Regions from separate parts of the Streptomyces sp. NPDC048825 genome, predicted to be linked through region 1. Evidence: predicted binding sites of a transcription regulator. Region 1 holds the regulator's gene; the other holds the start of a gene.
The links. Region 1 encodes HrcA, which represses chaperone genes, less so after heat shock. Its sites were predicted from a motif close to TTNGCACTCNGNNNNNCNGAGTGCNAA; they were not measured.
Positions count from the first base shown of each region.

Region 2: a site for HrcA is predicted at 4,236-4,262, ahead of groES (co-chaperone GroES). Genes of this name have one in related genera too.

Region 1 covers NZ_JBICUR010000001.1:469,517-476,572, forward strand. Annotated here, with positions in the region: partial or broken gene dnaJ (molecular chaperone DnaJ) at 1-1,126, opposite strand, end outside; gene hrcA (heat-inducible transcriptional repressor HrcA) at 1,127-2,143, opposite strand; gene ACGFNK_RS02150 (MBL fold metallo-hydrolase) at 2,367-3,110, shown strand; gene ACGFNK_RS02155 (DUF3097 domain-containing protein) at 3,136-3,939, shown strand; gene hemW (radical SAM family heme chaperone HemW) at 4,278-5,510, opposite strand; gene ACGFNK_RS02165 (SpoIIE family protein phosphatase) at 5,547-7,056, opposite strand, start outside.
Region 2 covers NZ_JBICUR010000005.1:347,897-354,952, forward strand. Annotated here, with positions in the region: gene ACGFNK_RS15590 (5-(carboxyamino)imidazole ribonucleotide synthase) at 1-254, shown strand, start outside; gene purE (5-(carboxyamino)imidazole ribonucleotide mutase) at 251-811, shown strand; gene ACGFNK_RS15600 (dipeptidase) at 825-2,003, shown strand; gene ACGFNK_RS15605 (methyltransferase domain-containing protein) at 2,000-3,199, opposite strand; gene ACGFNK_RS15610 (polysaccharide deacetylase family protein) at 3,291-4,109, shown strand; gene groES (co-chaperone GroES) at 4,409-4,717, shown strand; gene groL (chaperonin GroEL) at 4,823-6,448, shown strand; gene ACGFNK_RS15625 (ester cyclase) at 6,582-7,056, opposite strand, start outside.

The DNA of each region.
Region 1 (7,056 bases):
TAAAGGCATCCTTCAGACGCGAGAACAACCCTTGCTGCCCGGGCTGGAACTGCCCCGTGGGCCGTTCCTCCCCCCGCAGCTTGGCCAGCTCGCGCAGCAGCCGCTCCTGCTCCACATCGAGCTTGCTCGGAGTCTGGACCTCGACGTGGACGATGAGGTCGCCGCGACCGCCGCCGCGCAGATGCGTGATGCCGCGGCCGTGCAGCGGGATCGACTGGCCGGACTGCGTGCCCGGGCGGATGTCGACCTCCTCCATGCCGTCGAGCGTCTCCAGCGGGACCTTCGTGCCGAGCGACGCCGCGGTCATCGGGAGGGTGACCGTGCAGTGCAGATCGTCGCCGCGACGCTGGAAGGCAGGGTGCGGGACCTCGTGGATCTCTACGTAGAGGTCTCCGGCGGGCCCGCCACCGGGACCGACCTCGCCCTCTCCGGCGAGCTGGATCCGCGTGCCGTTGTCGACACCGGCCGGGATCTTCACGGTCAGGGTCCGGCGGGAGCGTACGCGTCCGTCGCCCGCGCACTCCGGGCACGGGTTCGGTACGACCGTGCCGAAGCCCTGGCACTGCGGGCAGGGCCGGGACGTCATGACCTGGCCGAGGAAGGACCGCGTGACCTGCGAGACCTCACCACGGCCACGGCACATGTCACACGTCTGCGCCGAGGTCCCCGGCGCCGCACCCTCACCGCTGCAGGTGGTGCACACGATCGCCGTGTCGACCTGGATGTCCTTCGTCGTCCCGAAGGCCGCCTCGTCGAGCTCGATCTCCAGGCGGATCATCGCGTCCTGGCCGCGGCGGGTGCGCGAGCGCGGCCCGCGCTGCGACGCCGTACCGAAGAACGCGTCCATGATGTCCGAGAAGTTCCCGAAGCCGCCGGCGCCGAAGCCACCCGCGCCACCGGCGCCCGCCTGGGACAGCGGGTCGCCGCCGAGGTCGTAGACCTGCTTCTTCTGCGGGTCCGACAACACCTCGTACGCGGCGTTGATCTCCTTGAACCGCTCCTGCGTCTTCGGATCAGGATTGACGTCCGGATGCAGCTCGCGGGCGAGTCTCCGGAAGGCTTTCTTGATCTCGTCCTGTGACGCGTCGCGGCGCACGCCGAGTACGGCGTAGTAGTCCGTGGCCACTTACGACTCCGCCAGGATCTGTCCGACGTACCGTGCCACCGCTCGTACCGCTCCCATCGTTCCCGGGTAATCCATGCGGGTCGGTCCGACCACGCCCAGTTTCGCTACTGCCTCGCCGCCCGAACCGTAACCGACGGAGACGACCGAAGTGGAGTTGAGTCCCTCATAGGCGTTCTCATGACCGATCCGCACCGTCATGCCCGAATCGCTTGCCTCACCAAGGAGTCTGAGGAGGACGACCTGCTCCTCCAATGCTTCCAGAACAGGCCGGATCGTGAGGGGAAAGTCATGTCCGAAGCGGGTGAGATTGGCGGTGCCGCCGATCATCAGCCGCTCCTCGGTCTCCTCGACGAGCGTCTCCAGGAGGGTGGAGAGCACCGTCGAGACCGTGCCGCGGTCCTCGGCCTCGAAGGCCTCAGGCAGGTCCTGCACCAGCTGCGGGACGTCCGCGAAACGGCGGCCCGCGACCCGGCTGTTGAGCCGCGCGCGTAGATCCGCCAGAGACGTTTCCCCGAACGGTGCCGGGCAGTCGATCATGCGCTGCTCGACCCGACCCGTGTCCGTGATCAGTACGAGCATGACGCGGGCCGGAGCCAGCGACAGCAGCTCCACGTGCCGCACCGTCGAACGCGTCAGGGACGGATACTGCACCACGGCGACCTGCCTGGTGAGCTGCGCCAGCAGTCGTACGGTCCGGCCCACCACGTCGTCCAGATCGACCGCGCCGTCGAGGAAGTTCTGGATCGCCCGTCGCTCGGGCGCCGTCATCGGCTTGACGCCCGCGAGCTTGTCGACGAAGAGGCGGTAGCCCTTGTCCGTGGGGATGCGTCCGGCGCTGGTGTGCGGCTGCGCGATGTAGCCCTCGTCCTCCAGCGCCGCCATGTCGTTGCGCACCGTCGCCGGGGAGACCCCGAGGCTGTGCCGCTCGGTGAGCGCCTTGGAACCCACCGGCTCTTCCGTGCCCACGTAGTCCTGGACGATGGCGCGGAGCACTTCGAGCCTGCGTTCACTGAGCATCGCGCACACCTCCAGCTGGTCTTTCCCGTGGGCATCGCCTGTCTGCGGTTGGCACTCAGCGCGCACGAGTGCCAGCATCCCGGGTCAAGTGTACGGCCGTGGGGTAGCGCCCCGGCAAGGGCGGACTCGAGCCGCCGATCCGAGGTGTACGGGCATGTCCTGCTCTGTCGGGGACATACAGCTAGCGTCGTTGCATGACGGTGACTTGGGAAGAGTCCGCGGGATGCTGAACACGGTCTGGGTGGAGTCGGGGTGGGAGGAACTGGCACCCGGAGTCGGGCGGTGCCGTCTTCCCGTGTGGGACTGCACGGTCGGCCTGGTGGTGGGCGAGGGGGCGGCACTCATGGTCGACGCGGGGTCGAGCGTGCCGGAGGGCGTACGGCTGCGTACGGAGGCGCAAGAGCTCCTCGGAGGTGGCAGGGTCACCCATCTCGCGCTCACGCATCCCCACTTCGACCATGTCCTCGGGGCGGCGGCGTTCGCCGGGGTCGAGGTCTTCGGGGCGGTGGGCGTTGACCGGGTGCTCGTTCACGACCGCGAAGAGCTGCGCGCGGACGCCGTACGCAACGGCGCCGATCCGATCGAGGCGGCCGAGGCGGCGGATCTCCTCGTCCGGCCGCGGCACCTGGTGTCCGGCGAGTGGACCCTGGACCTGGGCGGCGGCCGACAGGTCCTGCTGGCGAACGTGGGCCCCGGCCATACGCCCCACGATCTGGCGGTCCTGGTCCCGGGCACGCCCGGCGCGGGCTGCCCGGAGGTCGTCTTCTGCGGCGATCTGGTCGAGGAGTCCGGCGAACCCCAGGCCGGACCCGACGCCGTACCGTCCCAATGGCCCGCGGCCCTGGACCGCCTGCTGGCCCTGGGCGGCGAGGACGCGGTGTACGTACCCGGGCACGGCGCCGCGGTGGACGCGGCCTTTGTCCGAGCCCAACGGGACGCGCTGGCAAGGCGTTTCGGGGTCTCGTGAAGGTCGCGAAGGTATCGTCTGCCGAATGCGCCAGTACTCACCGGATCTGACCCCTCCCTGGAAGAAGTCCAAGCCGGTACCGGAAGTCCCGGCGGAGCCGGGCCTGGTCGTCGAGGAGCCCGGCACCGGCTTCTGCGGCGCCGTGATCCGCTGCGAGGCGGCCACGGTCACGCTGGAGGACCGCTTCGGCAAACACCGCGTGTTTCCGCTGGAGCCGCGCGGCTTCCTGCTGGAGGGCCGGGTGGTGACGCTCGTACGTCCGTCGTCGGCGCCGGTACGTCCCACGCGCACGGCCTCCGGCTCGGTGGCCGTCCCCGGCGCCCGCGCCCGCGTGGCCCGTGCCGGGCGCATCTACGTGGAGGGCCGCCACGACGCGGAACTGGTCGAGAAGGTCTGGGGCGACGACCTGCGCATCGAGGGCGTGGTCGTCGAGTACCTGGAGGGCATCGACGACCTCCCGTCCATCGTCGAGGACTTCGCCCCTGGCCCCGACGCCCGCCTGGGCGTCCTGGTCGACCACCTGGTGCCGGGCAGCAAGGAGTCCCGGATCGCGGAGGCGGTGACGAGTGAGTACGCGTTGGTGGTGGGCCATCCGTACATCGACGTCTGGGAGGCGGTGAAGCCGTCGTCGGTGGGAATTGAATCCTGGCCTCGTGTCCCGCACGGCCAGGACTGGAAGACAGGCGTCTGCCGGGCGCTGGGCTGGCCGGAGAACACGGGGGCGGCGTGGGAGCGGATCCTTGGCTCGGTGCGCTCGTATCGGGACCTGGAGCCGGCGCTGCTGGGGCGGGTGGAGGAACTGATCGACTTCGTCACAGCGCCGGAGTAACGGCTGCGTACAGCGGGATTTCGCCCCCGCTTGCCCTTGCCCGTCCCATACCAAGGAGCTCCGCCCCTGGACCCCGCTGGGGGCTGCGCCCCCAGACCCCCATCGGCCTGAACGGCCTCGTCCTCAATCGCCGGACGGGCTGATGGATGCGGGCCTGCGCCGACAAAGTTCGGCCGCGGAAAATCAGCCCCTTGGGGGTCCCCCCAGCGGTAGCTGGGGGAGTGTGAGGCGCGGGGGTCCGGGGCGGAGCCCCGAGGGGTTCAGGGGCGCAGCCCCGGCGGGGCTCCGGGGCCTGGCCCCGGGATGGGACGGGTAAGGGCGGCGGGGGCGAAACACCCTCAGTCCACCAGGTCCCGCACCACCGCATCCGCCAGCAACCGCCCCCGCAGCGTAAGAACCGCCCGCCCCACCTCGTACGGCCCGGCTTCGAGAAGCCCCTCGGCCAGCGCCCGCCGTGACGCCGCGAGCCCGTCCGGCCTCAGCAAGGACAACGGGCAGCCCTCCCGGAGCCGCAGCTCCAGCAGGATCCGCTCCACCCGGCGGTCCTCCTCGGAGAGGAGCTCACGCCCGGCGCCAGGCGACTTGCCCGCCGCCAAGGCGCTCGCATACGCGCCCGGATGCTTCACGTTCCACCACCGCACACCCCCCACATGGCTGTGCGCGCCGGGTCCCGCCCCCCACCAGTCGGCCCCCCGCCAGTACAACTCGTTGTGCAGACACCGCCCAGCCCCGGACGTGGCCCAGTTCGACACCTCGTACCACTCGAACCCCGCCCCCGACAGCACCTCGTCCGCGATCAGGTACCGGTCCGCGTGGACGTCGTCGTCCGTCATCGGAACCTCGCCCCGCCGGATCCGCCGCGCCAGCTGCGTCCCTTCCTCGACGATCAACGCGTACGCCGACACATGGTCCGGCCCGGCCCCCAGAGCCGCCTCCAGCGACGCGCGCCAGTCATCGTCCGACTCCCCCGGCGTCCCATAGATCAGGTCCAGGTTCACATGCTCGAACCCTGCCGCCCGCGCCTCGGCGACACACGCCTCGGGGCGCCCCGGCGTATGCGTACGGTCGAGCACCTTCAGCACATGCTGGCGGGCGCTCTGCATCCCGAACGAGACCCGGTTGAAGCCTCCGGCCCGCAGGGCAGCCAGATACGACGGATCCACCGACTCCGGATTCGCCTCCGTCGTGATCTCCGCATCCTCCGCGAGCCCGAACTCCTCCCGGATCGCCCCCAGCATCCGTACGAGATCACCGGCGGCCAGCAGCGTGGGCGTACCGCCGCCGACGAAGACCGTGCGGACCGGACGAGGGTCGTCGCCCAGGGTCTTGCGAGCCAACCGGACCTCGTCGATCAGGGTCGACGCGTAGTTGTCGCGGGAGGCGAGCACGCCTCCGCTGCCCCGCAGCTCGGTCGCGGTGTACGTGTTGAAGTCGCAGTAGCCGCAGCGCGTCGCGCAGTACGGCACATGCAGATAGAACCCGAGAGGGCGCGAGGCCGCGCCCGCCAGGGCGTGCGCGGGCAGTGTCCCGTCGTCGGGGACGGGCTCACCGTCGGGAAGTGCGGAAGGCATGCCTTCCATTGTCCAGCACCGCCACGAAACCCCGGACTACTCCGCCTGCAGCACCAGCAGCGCGAGATCGTCCTCCGGCGGCCTCGGCCCGAATTCGTGCACCAGACGCCGGATCCGCTCGGCGATCAGCTCGGCGCTCAGGCCCGCGCAGCCGCTGAGGACGGTGGCGAGCCCTTCGGAGTCGTCGAACTGGCGGGCCCCACTGCGCCGCTCCGTCACCCCGTCGGTGACGCACAGGAGGCTGTCGCCGGGGCGCAGCTCGAAGCTCCCGTACGTGTACGTGGCGTCCTCGAAGACACCGAGCAGCGTCTGCGGCTGGGCCACCTCGGTGAGCACCGTGCCGCAGGGTTCGAGGACCATCGGCAGCGGATGCCCGGCCGAGGCGATGGTGCAGTGCACACCGCCGTCGAAGGGGACCAGCTCGCCGTACAGCAGGGAGAGGAACCGGTTCTGCGGCCCTTCGTCGGCAAGGCCGGACCCGCCGGCTGCCACCAGGGAGCGGGCGGCGGCGTCCGCGGCCTCGGTCGCGTCGTCGAGAAGCAGCTGGTTGAGGCGGTCGAGGACGTCGGGCACCTCGTAGCCCTCGCGGGCGAGCAGCCGCAGCCAGGGCCGGGCGAGTCCGATGACGACGGCGGCCTCGGGTCCCTTGCCCTGGACGTCGCCGAGCGCGAAGCACCAGCGCCCGTCCCCGGCCGGGAAGAGGTCGTAGAAGTCACCGCTCGGCCCGCCCTTGTCGCACGGCTCGTACACGAGCGCGCTGCGTACGCCCGGTATCTCGGCGACCGCTCCGGGCAGCAGGCCGCGCTGCAGTACGCGGCTGATGGTGGCCTGGCGCGCGTACTGCCGTGCCGCCCCGATGGCGAGCGACACCCGGCGGCTGAGGTCCTCGACGAGCCCGGTGATCTCGTCGGGGAAGCGGACGAGCCCGGCCCGTCCGATGACGAGTGTGCCGAGCGGCCGGCCGCCCGCGATCAGCCGGTACGCGAGTGCTGTCCCGCTGTCCGCGCCCGCGCCGAGCGCTTCTCCGGGCCAGGGCACGGGAACGGGGCTGGAGCCCGCCGAGTCGGGCACGCGCGGCGGGTCCTTCTCGAGGAACAGGCGCAGCTCCTCGATACGGTTCTCGCTGCCGTGCCAGACGCGGGCGAGCCGTGGCCCGCCGATCAGGCCCCCGTCGGGCCGGCCCGGCGTCTCGTCCTCGAGCCACACCGCGCACCAGTCGGCGAGCCGCGGCACGAGCAGCTGCCCGGTGAGCGCGGCGACCAGGTCCTCGTCGAGCTGCCCGGCCAGCAGGTCGGAGGCCTCCGCGAGGAAGCAGAGGGCGCCGCGGTTGAGCCATTCCTGATCCTGCAGCGGTACGCCGCGGCGGGGCGCGGGGGCGAGGATCTCGGCGGCCCGCACCCCGCGCAGCAGGGCGTGTTCACCGGCGTACGCCTCTGGCTCGGCCGTCTCCTCGACGGGCGCGACCCCCTCGACGGGCAGCCGCGCCCACACGGTCTTGGTGCCGGTGCGGTAGGTGATGCCCCAGGACTCGGCGAGCGCGGAGACG
Region 2 (7,056 bases), on a different contig from region 1:
CCCTCGGCGACCCGCGCCCGCGCGCCAAGTGGACGGTCATGGTGAACGTCCTCGGCGGCGACTACCCCGACATGTACTCCGCGTACCTGCACTGCATGGCCCGCGACCCGCAGCTCAAGATCCATATGTACGGCAAGGACGTGAAGGTGGGCCGCAAGGTCGGCCACGTCAACACCTACGGCGACGACCTGGCCGACGTCCTCGACCGCGCCCGTCACGCAGCCGCATACCTGAGAGGGACGATCACCGAATGAGCACTTCGGCTGAGTCTGCAGATTCTTCGGCGGGTCCCGTCGTCGGCATCGTCATGGGCTCGGACTCCGACTGGCCGGTCATGGAAGCGGCGGCCCAGGCCCTGGACGAGTTCGAGATCGCGTACGAGGTCGATGTCGTCTCCGCGCACCGGATGCCGCGCGAGATGATCGCGTACGGCGAGGAGGCGGCGGACCGCGGCATCAAGGTGATCGTCGCGGGTGCGGGCGGAGCCGCCCATCTGCCGGGCATGCTCGCCTCCGTGACCCCGCTGCCCGTGATCGGCGTGCCCGTGCCGCTCAAGCACCTGGACGGCATGGACTCGCTGCTGTCGATCGTGCAGATGCCGGCCGGGGTGCCGGTCGCCACCGTGTCGGTCGCCGGCGCGCGCAATGCCGGACTGCTCGCGGCCCGTATCCTCGGCGCCCACGACGAGGAACTCCGCGGCCGTATGCGGGAGTTCCAGCAGGAGCTGAACGACCAGGCGGCGGAGAAGGGCAAGCGGCTGCGCGCCAAGACCGAGGGCGCGGCGGGCTTCGGCTTCGGTTCGGGGAGCTGAGGGCGTGGCGCCGCTGACGTCCCTGGACGAAGCCCGGGAACTGCTGCGCCAGTTCCCGGTCGCCGACGGGCACAACGACCTCCCCTGGGCCCTGCGCGAGCAGGTCCGCTACGACCTGGACGCCCGCGACCTCGCCACCGACCAGAGCGCGCACCTGCACACGGATCTGCCGCGGCTGCGCGCGGGCGGCGTGGGCGCCCAGTTCTGGTCGGTGTACGTCCGCTCGGACCTGCCGGAGCCCGTGCCCGCCACGCTCGAACAGGTCGACTGCGTACGGCAGTTGATCGCGCGCTATCCCGCGGACCTGAGGGCCGCGCTGACGGCCGCCGACATGGAGGCGGCGCGCGCCGAGGGCCGTATCGCCTCGCTGATGGGCGCGGAGGGCGGCCACTCGATCGCGTGCTCCCTGGCGACGCTACGGGCGCTGTACGCGCTGGGCGTCCGCTATATGACGCTCACCCACAACGACAACATCCCCTGGGCGGACTCCGCGACGGACGAGCCGGGCGTGGGCGGCCTGTCGGCCTTCGGCCGCGAGGTGGTCCGGGAGATGAACCGCGAGGGCATGCTCGTGGACCTCTCGCACGTCGCGCCGACGACGATGCGCGACGCCCTCGACACGACTGTCGCGCCCGTGATCTTCTCCCACTCCTCCTCGCGCGCGGTGTGCGACCACCCGCGCAACATCCCCGACGACGTACTGGAGCGCCTGCCGGCCAACGGCGGCGTGGCAATGGTGACGTTCGTGCCGAAGTTCGTCCTCCAGGCGGCCGTCGACTGGACGGAGGCGGCGGACGAGAACATGCGCGAGCACGGCTTCCACCCCCTGGACACCACGTCGGAGGCGATGAAAGTCCACCGCGCCTTCGAGGACGCGCACCCCCGCCCGGCCGCCACGGCCGCGACGGTCGCCGACCACCTGGACCACATGCGCGAGGCCGCCGGAATCGACCACATCGGCATCGGCGGCGACTACGACGGCACGGCCTTCACCCCCGACGGCCTGCACGACGTCTCGGGCTACCCGAACCTCATCGCCGAACTCCTCAGCCGCGGCTGGTCGAAGCCCGACCTCGCCAAGCTGACCTGGCAGAACGCGGTACGGGTGCTGGGAGCAGCGGAGGACGTGGCACGCGCCGAGCGCTCCCGCAGGGGCCCGTCGAACGCGACACTGGCGCAACTGGACGGCTAGCCAGGGGGCTTCTGCCGCTGGACGGGATGCCCGATCAGCATGGTCGGAGCGCCCCGGACTCGAGTCAGGAACACCGTCGCCGAGTTCGGCCCCTGCGGCTTCACCTTGCGGCGGAGTTCCTCCGGCTCGACGGCCGAGCCGCGTTTCTTGACGGTCAGGGTGCCGACCTCGCGCTCTCGGAGCAACGCCTTCAACTTCTTTACGCTGAAGGGGCGTTGGTCGGTGATCTCGTAGGCAGTGGCGTACGGGGTCGGGGTCACGGCGTCCGCGGTGACGTACGCGATCGTCTCGTCGAGCAGTCCGCCGCCGACCTCCTCGGCGACCTCCGCGACCAGATGGGCGCGGATGACGGCACCGTCTGGTTCGTACAAGTACCGCCCCGGCGGCCGGACTTGAGGATCGGGCAACCCACGGCCACGCAGGCTGCGCGGCCCTGGCAACAGGGTGGCGCGCACAAGGCCGGGCTCGGTGCCGAACCACAGCACGGCCTCCTTCACGTCCCCGGAATCCGAGACCCACTCGGCCTCGGCGTCGCCCGGAACCGCCTCGTGCGGAATCCCGGGCGCGATCTTCAGCGCGGCACGAGGCGCCTTGAGTGCCGCCTCGACGGCCCAGGAGAGAGGCGGCGAATAGGCCTCGGGATCGAAGACGCGACCCCGCCCTCCACGCCTGGCGGGGTCGACGAAGACCGCGTCGTACGAGAACGTATCGACCTCCGTGACATCCGCCTCCCGTACCTCGATCAGGTCGCCGAGCCCGAGCGCGTCGGCGTTCGCTCGCGCCACCGCGCAGGTCAGCGGGTCGCGATCGACAGCCAGGACACGTACCCCCGCGCGGGCGAGGGCGATCGCGTCGCCGCCGATGCCGCAGCAGAGATCGGCGACGGACCGTACGCCGAGCTCCGTGAAACGCTCCGCCCGGTACGCCGCGACCGTCGCCCGGGTCGCCTGCTCGACCCCGTTAGCGGTGAAGAACATCCGCCCGGCGTCGGCGCCCCCGAACTTCCCCACCGCCCGCTGCCGCCACCGCGCCTGCGCGATCGCCGCGGACACGAGCTCGGCGGGATGCTCCCGCCGCAACCGCGTGGCCACGGCCAGCTCCTGCGCCGGTTCGACCTCCCGCACCTCGTCGAGGAGAAACCGTCCGCGGTCGGTGAGCAGCGCGGCGAAGGAGGCCAGGGGGTCGTGATCGTCCACGGTTCCATTGTGGGCCAGTCGGTGGATGGTGTGCGCCCGCCGGCGGTGTCGGGGGGCTCGTACGGCTCATGGCCTGTGAGGATCCGGGACCATGCGTTCAGTACGACAAGATGTACGACAAGATGGCAGAACTGGCTTCAGTCGCGCTCTCGCCGTGGCCGTACTCGCGTCCGCACTGCTCGCCGTCGGCGCCACCGGCTGTTCCCGGCCCGTCGACCCGGTCGAACGGCTCGACAAGAAGGCGACGTCGACGCTGCGGACCCGCAGCCTCCCGGCCGCGACGTACCGCCGCTGGGGCCTGGCCGCCCCGCTCCCCCCGGCGCCGAAGCCACCCGGCCGCCCCGCCGTACGCCCCGCGGGTCCGGGCCTGCCGCCCGTCGTCGACCGCGTCCCCACCCGCGACAAGGTGGTCTTCCTGACCTTCGACGACGGCGCCGAACGGGATCCGAGGTTCGTCGACATGGTCCGCGAACTTCGGCTGCCGGTCACCATGTTCCTCACGGACAGCGTCGTCGGACCGGGGTACGCGCACTTCGGCCGCCTGCGCGCGGTGGGCGCGAGCGTCCAGAACCACACCCTGGACCACCCCTACCTGCCCGGCCTCCCCTACGCCGGCCAGCGAGCCGAGATCTGCGGCCAACAGGAGAAACTCAAGCAACGCTTCGGAATCCGCCCCCGCCTCTTCCGCCCCCCGTACGGCGCCTACAACGACGACACGCTCAGAGCAGCCGCGGACTGCGGAGTCACGGCGGTGGTCCTGTGGCGCGGCCCCGACCGCCTCAGGCCGGGTGACATCCTCCACTGCCCAGAGGGCCAGACCGGCAGCACGCTCACGGAGACGACGACCAGATTGCTGCACCGCATCCAGGAGCAGGGCTACACGGTGGCGCGCTTGGAGGACTACCTCTAGCCACTTCAGCCTGTCCGGCGATTGAGGACGAGGCCGCAGGCCGATACGGGGGTCTGGGGGCGGAGCCCCCAGGGGTCGGCGACACCAGCCCAGGGTGCCCAATATCCGCGAACACGCCGGAGGCGATTGGCACTCCGCTTGACCGAGTGCTAATCGCGGTCATAGTCTCAGGTCTGGCACTCCCCAGTGGAGAGTGCCAACAACGCGACGGGCAGGTCCGGCACCCGCGACGACGGATCGACCTGGTCGCCACCTCAGACAGTTAACCCCGTGAGATCTCCGAAGGGGGAGGTCGGATCGTGACGACCGCCAGCTCCAAGGTTGCCATCAAGCCGCTTGAGGACCGCATTGTGGTCCAGGCCGTCGAGGCCGAGCAGACCACGGCCTCTGGCCTGGTCATCCCGGACACCGCGAAGGAGAAGCCCCAGGAGGGCGTCGTCCTCGCCGTGGGCCCGGGCCGGTTCGAGAACGGCGAGCGCCTGCCGCTCGACGTGAAGACCGGCGACATCGTGCTGTACAGCAAGTACGGCGGCACCGAGGTGAAGTACAGCGGCGAGGAGTACCTCGTCCTCTCGGCTCGCGACGTGCTCGCGATCATCGAGAAGTAATTCACCCAGGTTTGCTTTGAACTGCGCCCTTGGCCCCCCGCAACCACTAAGAAGCCGGGCGCCGGGGGCGCGGTTCGTTTTTTCCGAAAGGACTGACTCAGCTCCATGGCGAAGATCCTGAAGTTCGACGAGGACGCCCGTCGCGCCCTCGAGCGCGGCGTCAACAAGCTGGCCGACACGGTCAAGGTGACCATCGGCCCCAAGGGCCGCAACGTCGTGATCGACAAGAAGTTCGGCGCGCCCACCATCACCAACGACGGCGTCACCATCGCCCGCGAGGTCGAGGTCGAGGACCCGTACGAGAACCTCGGCGTCCAGCTGGTGAAAGAGGTGGCGACCAAGACCAACGACGTAGCGGGTGACGGTACGACCACCGCCACCGTGCTGGCCCAGGCGCTGGTGCGCGAGGGCCTGCGGAACGTCGCCGCCGGCGCGTCCCCCGCCGCCCTGAAGAAGGGCATCGACGCGGCCGTCGCCGCGATCTCCGAGGACCTCCTCGCGACCGCCCGTCCGATCGACGAGAAGGCTGACATCGCCGCCGTCGCCGGGCTTTCCGCCCAGGACCCGCAGGTCGGCGAGCTGATCGCCGAGGCGATGGACAAGGTCGGCAAGGACGGTGTCATCACCGTCGAGGAGTCCAACACCTTCGGTCTCGAGCTGGACTTCACCGAAGGCATGGCCTTCGACAAGGGCTACCTGTCGCCGTACTTCGTGACGGACCAGGAGCGCATGGAGGCCGTCCTCGACGACCCGTACATCCTGATCCACCAGGGCAAGATCTCCTCCATCCAGGACATGCTGCCGCTGCTGGAGAAGGTCATCCAGACCAACTCCTCCAAGCCGCTGCTGATCATCGCCGAGGACGTCGAGGGCGAGGCCCTGTCGACCCTGGTCGTGAACAAGATCCGCGGCACGTTCAACGCGGTGGCCGTGAAGGCCCCCGGCTTCGGCGACCGCCGCAAGGCGATGCTCGGCGACATGGCCACCCTCACCGGTGCCACCGTCATCGCCGAGGAGGTCGGCCTCAAGCTGGACCAGGCCGGTCTTGACGTGCTGGGCACCGCCCGCCGCGTGACCGTCACCAAGGACGACACGACGATCGTCGACGGCGGCGGCAAGTCCGACGACGTCGCGGGCCGCGTCAACCAGATCAAGGCCGAGATCGAGACCACGGACTCCGACTGGGACCGCGAGAAGCTCCAGGAGCGCCTCGCGAAGCTGGCCGGCGGCGTCTGCGTGATCCGCGTGGGCGCGGCCACCGAGGTCGAGCTCAAGGAGAAGAAGCACCGTCTGGAGGACGCCATCTCCGCGACCCGCGCCGCGGTCGAGGAGGGCATCGTCTCCGGTGGTGGCTCCGCGCTCGTCCACGCCGCGAAGGTCCTGGAGGACTCCCTCGGCAAGCAGGGCGACGAGGCCACTGGTGTCGCCGTCGTCCGTAGGGCCGTCGTCGAGCCGCTGCGCTGGATCGCGGAGAACGCGGGCCTCGAGGGCTACGTCATCACCGCCAAGGTGGCCGAGCTCGACAAGAACCAGGGCTTCAACGCTGCGACCGGCGAGTACGGCGACCTGGTGAAGCAGGGCGTCATCGACCCGGTCAAGGTCACCCGCTCCGCCCTGGAGAACGCCGCCTCCATCGCCTCCCTGCTCCTGACGACCGAGACCCTGGTCGTCGAGAAGCCGGCCGAGGAGGAGCCGGAGGCCGGGGGCCACAGCCACGGTCACTCCCACTGAGCCTCGGACAGCTCGGACAGTAGGGCGGTACGTCCCTGACGACGCCCGGCGAAAGGCCCGGTACCCCAAGCGCGGGGTACCGGGCCTTTCGTGCTGCCAAGCCGGATGCCCGGCCGTCTGCTCGGCTTCCCGGCTAGAGTTCGAGCGGGTCGAGCACCCCGAGCTGGGCCATCAGCCCCAGCCGGTCGTACTGCCACCAGCCCTCGACGATCTTGCCGTCCTCCCGGCAGCGGAAGATGGTCGTTCCCGTCATGCCGACCGTCCTGCCGGTCGACGGAATCCCCAGGAAGTCACCTTTTTGGGTGCCGTTCCAGGTCCAGCGCGTACAGACCCGGTCTCCCTGGGCGATCTGGTCGTCGAGGGTGAACGTGAAGTCGAACGCTCCGCGCCACATCCCCATCTCGCGCCGTATCGCGTCGAGTCCGATGACGTCCTGGTCGTTGGAGGGATCGTGGTCGTGGTAGTTCTCCGCGATCAGATCGTTGAGCGGAGGCAGTTCACCTTTCGTGCCCATCGCCTCGAAGAGCCTGCTGACGTTGGCCGCGTACAACTGCTCGTCCCGTACGACGTCCAGGTCCGTGAACGTCGGCATCTCCTCGCAGAGCGCC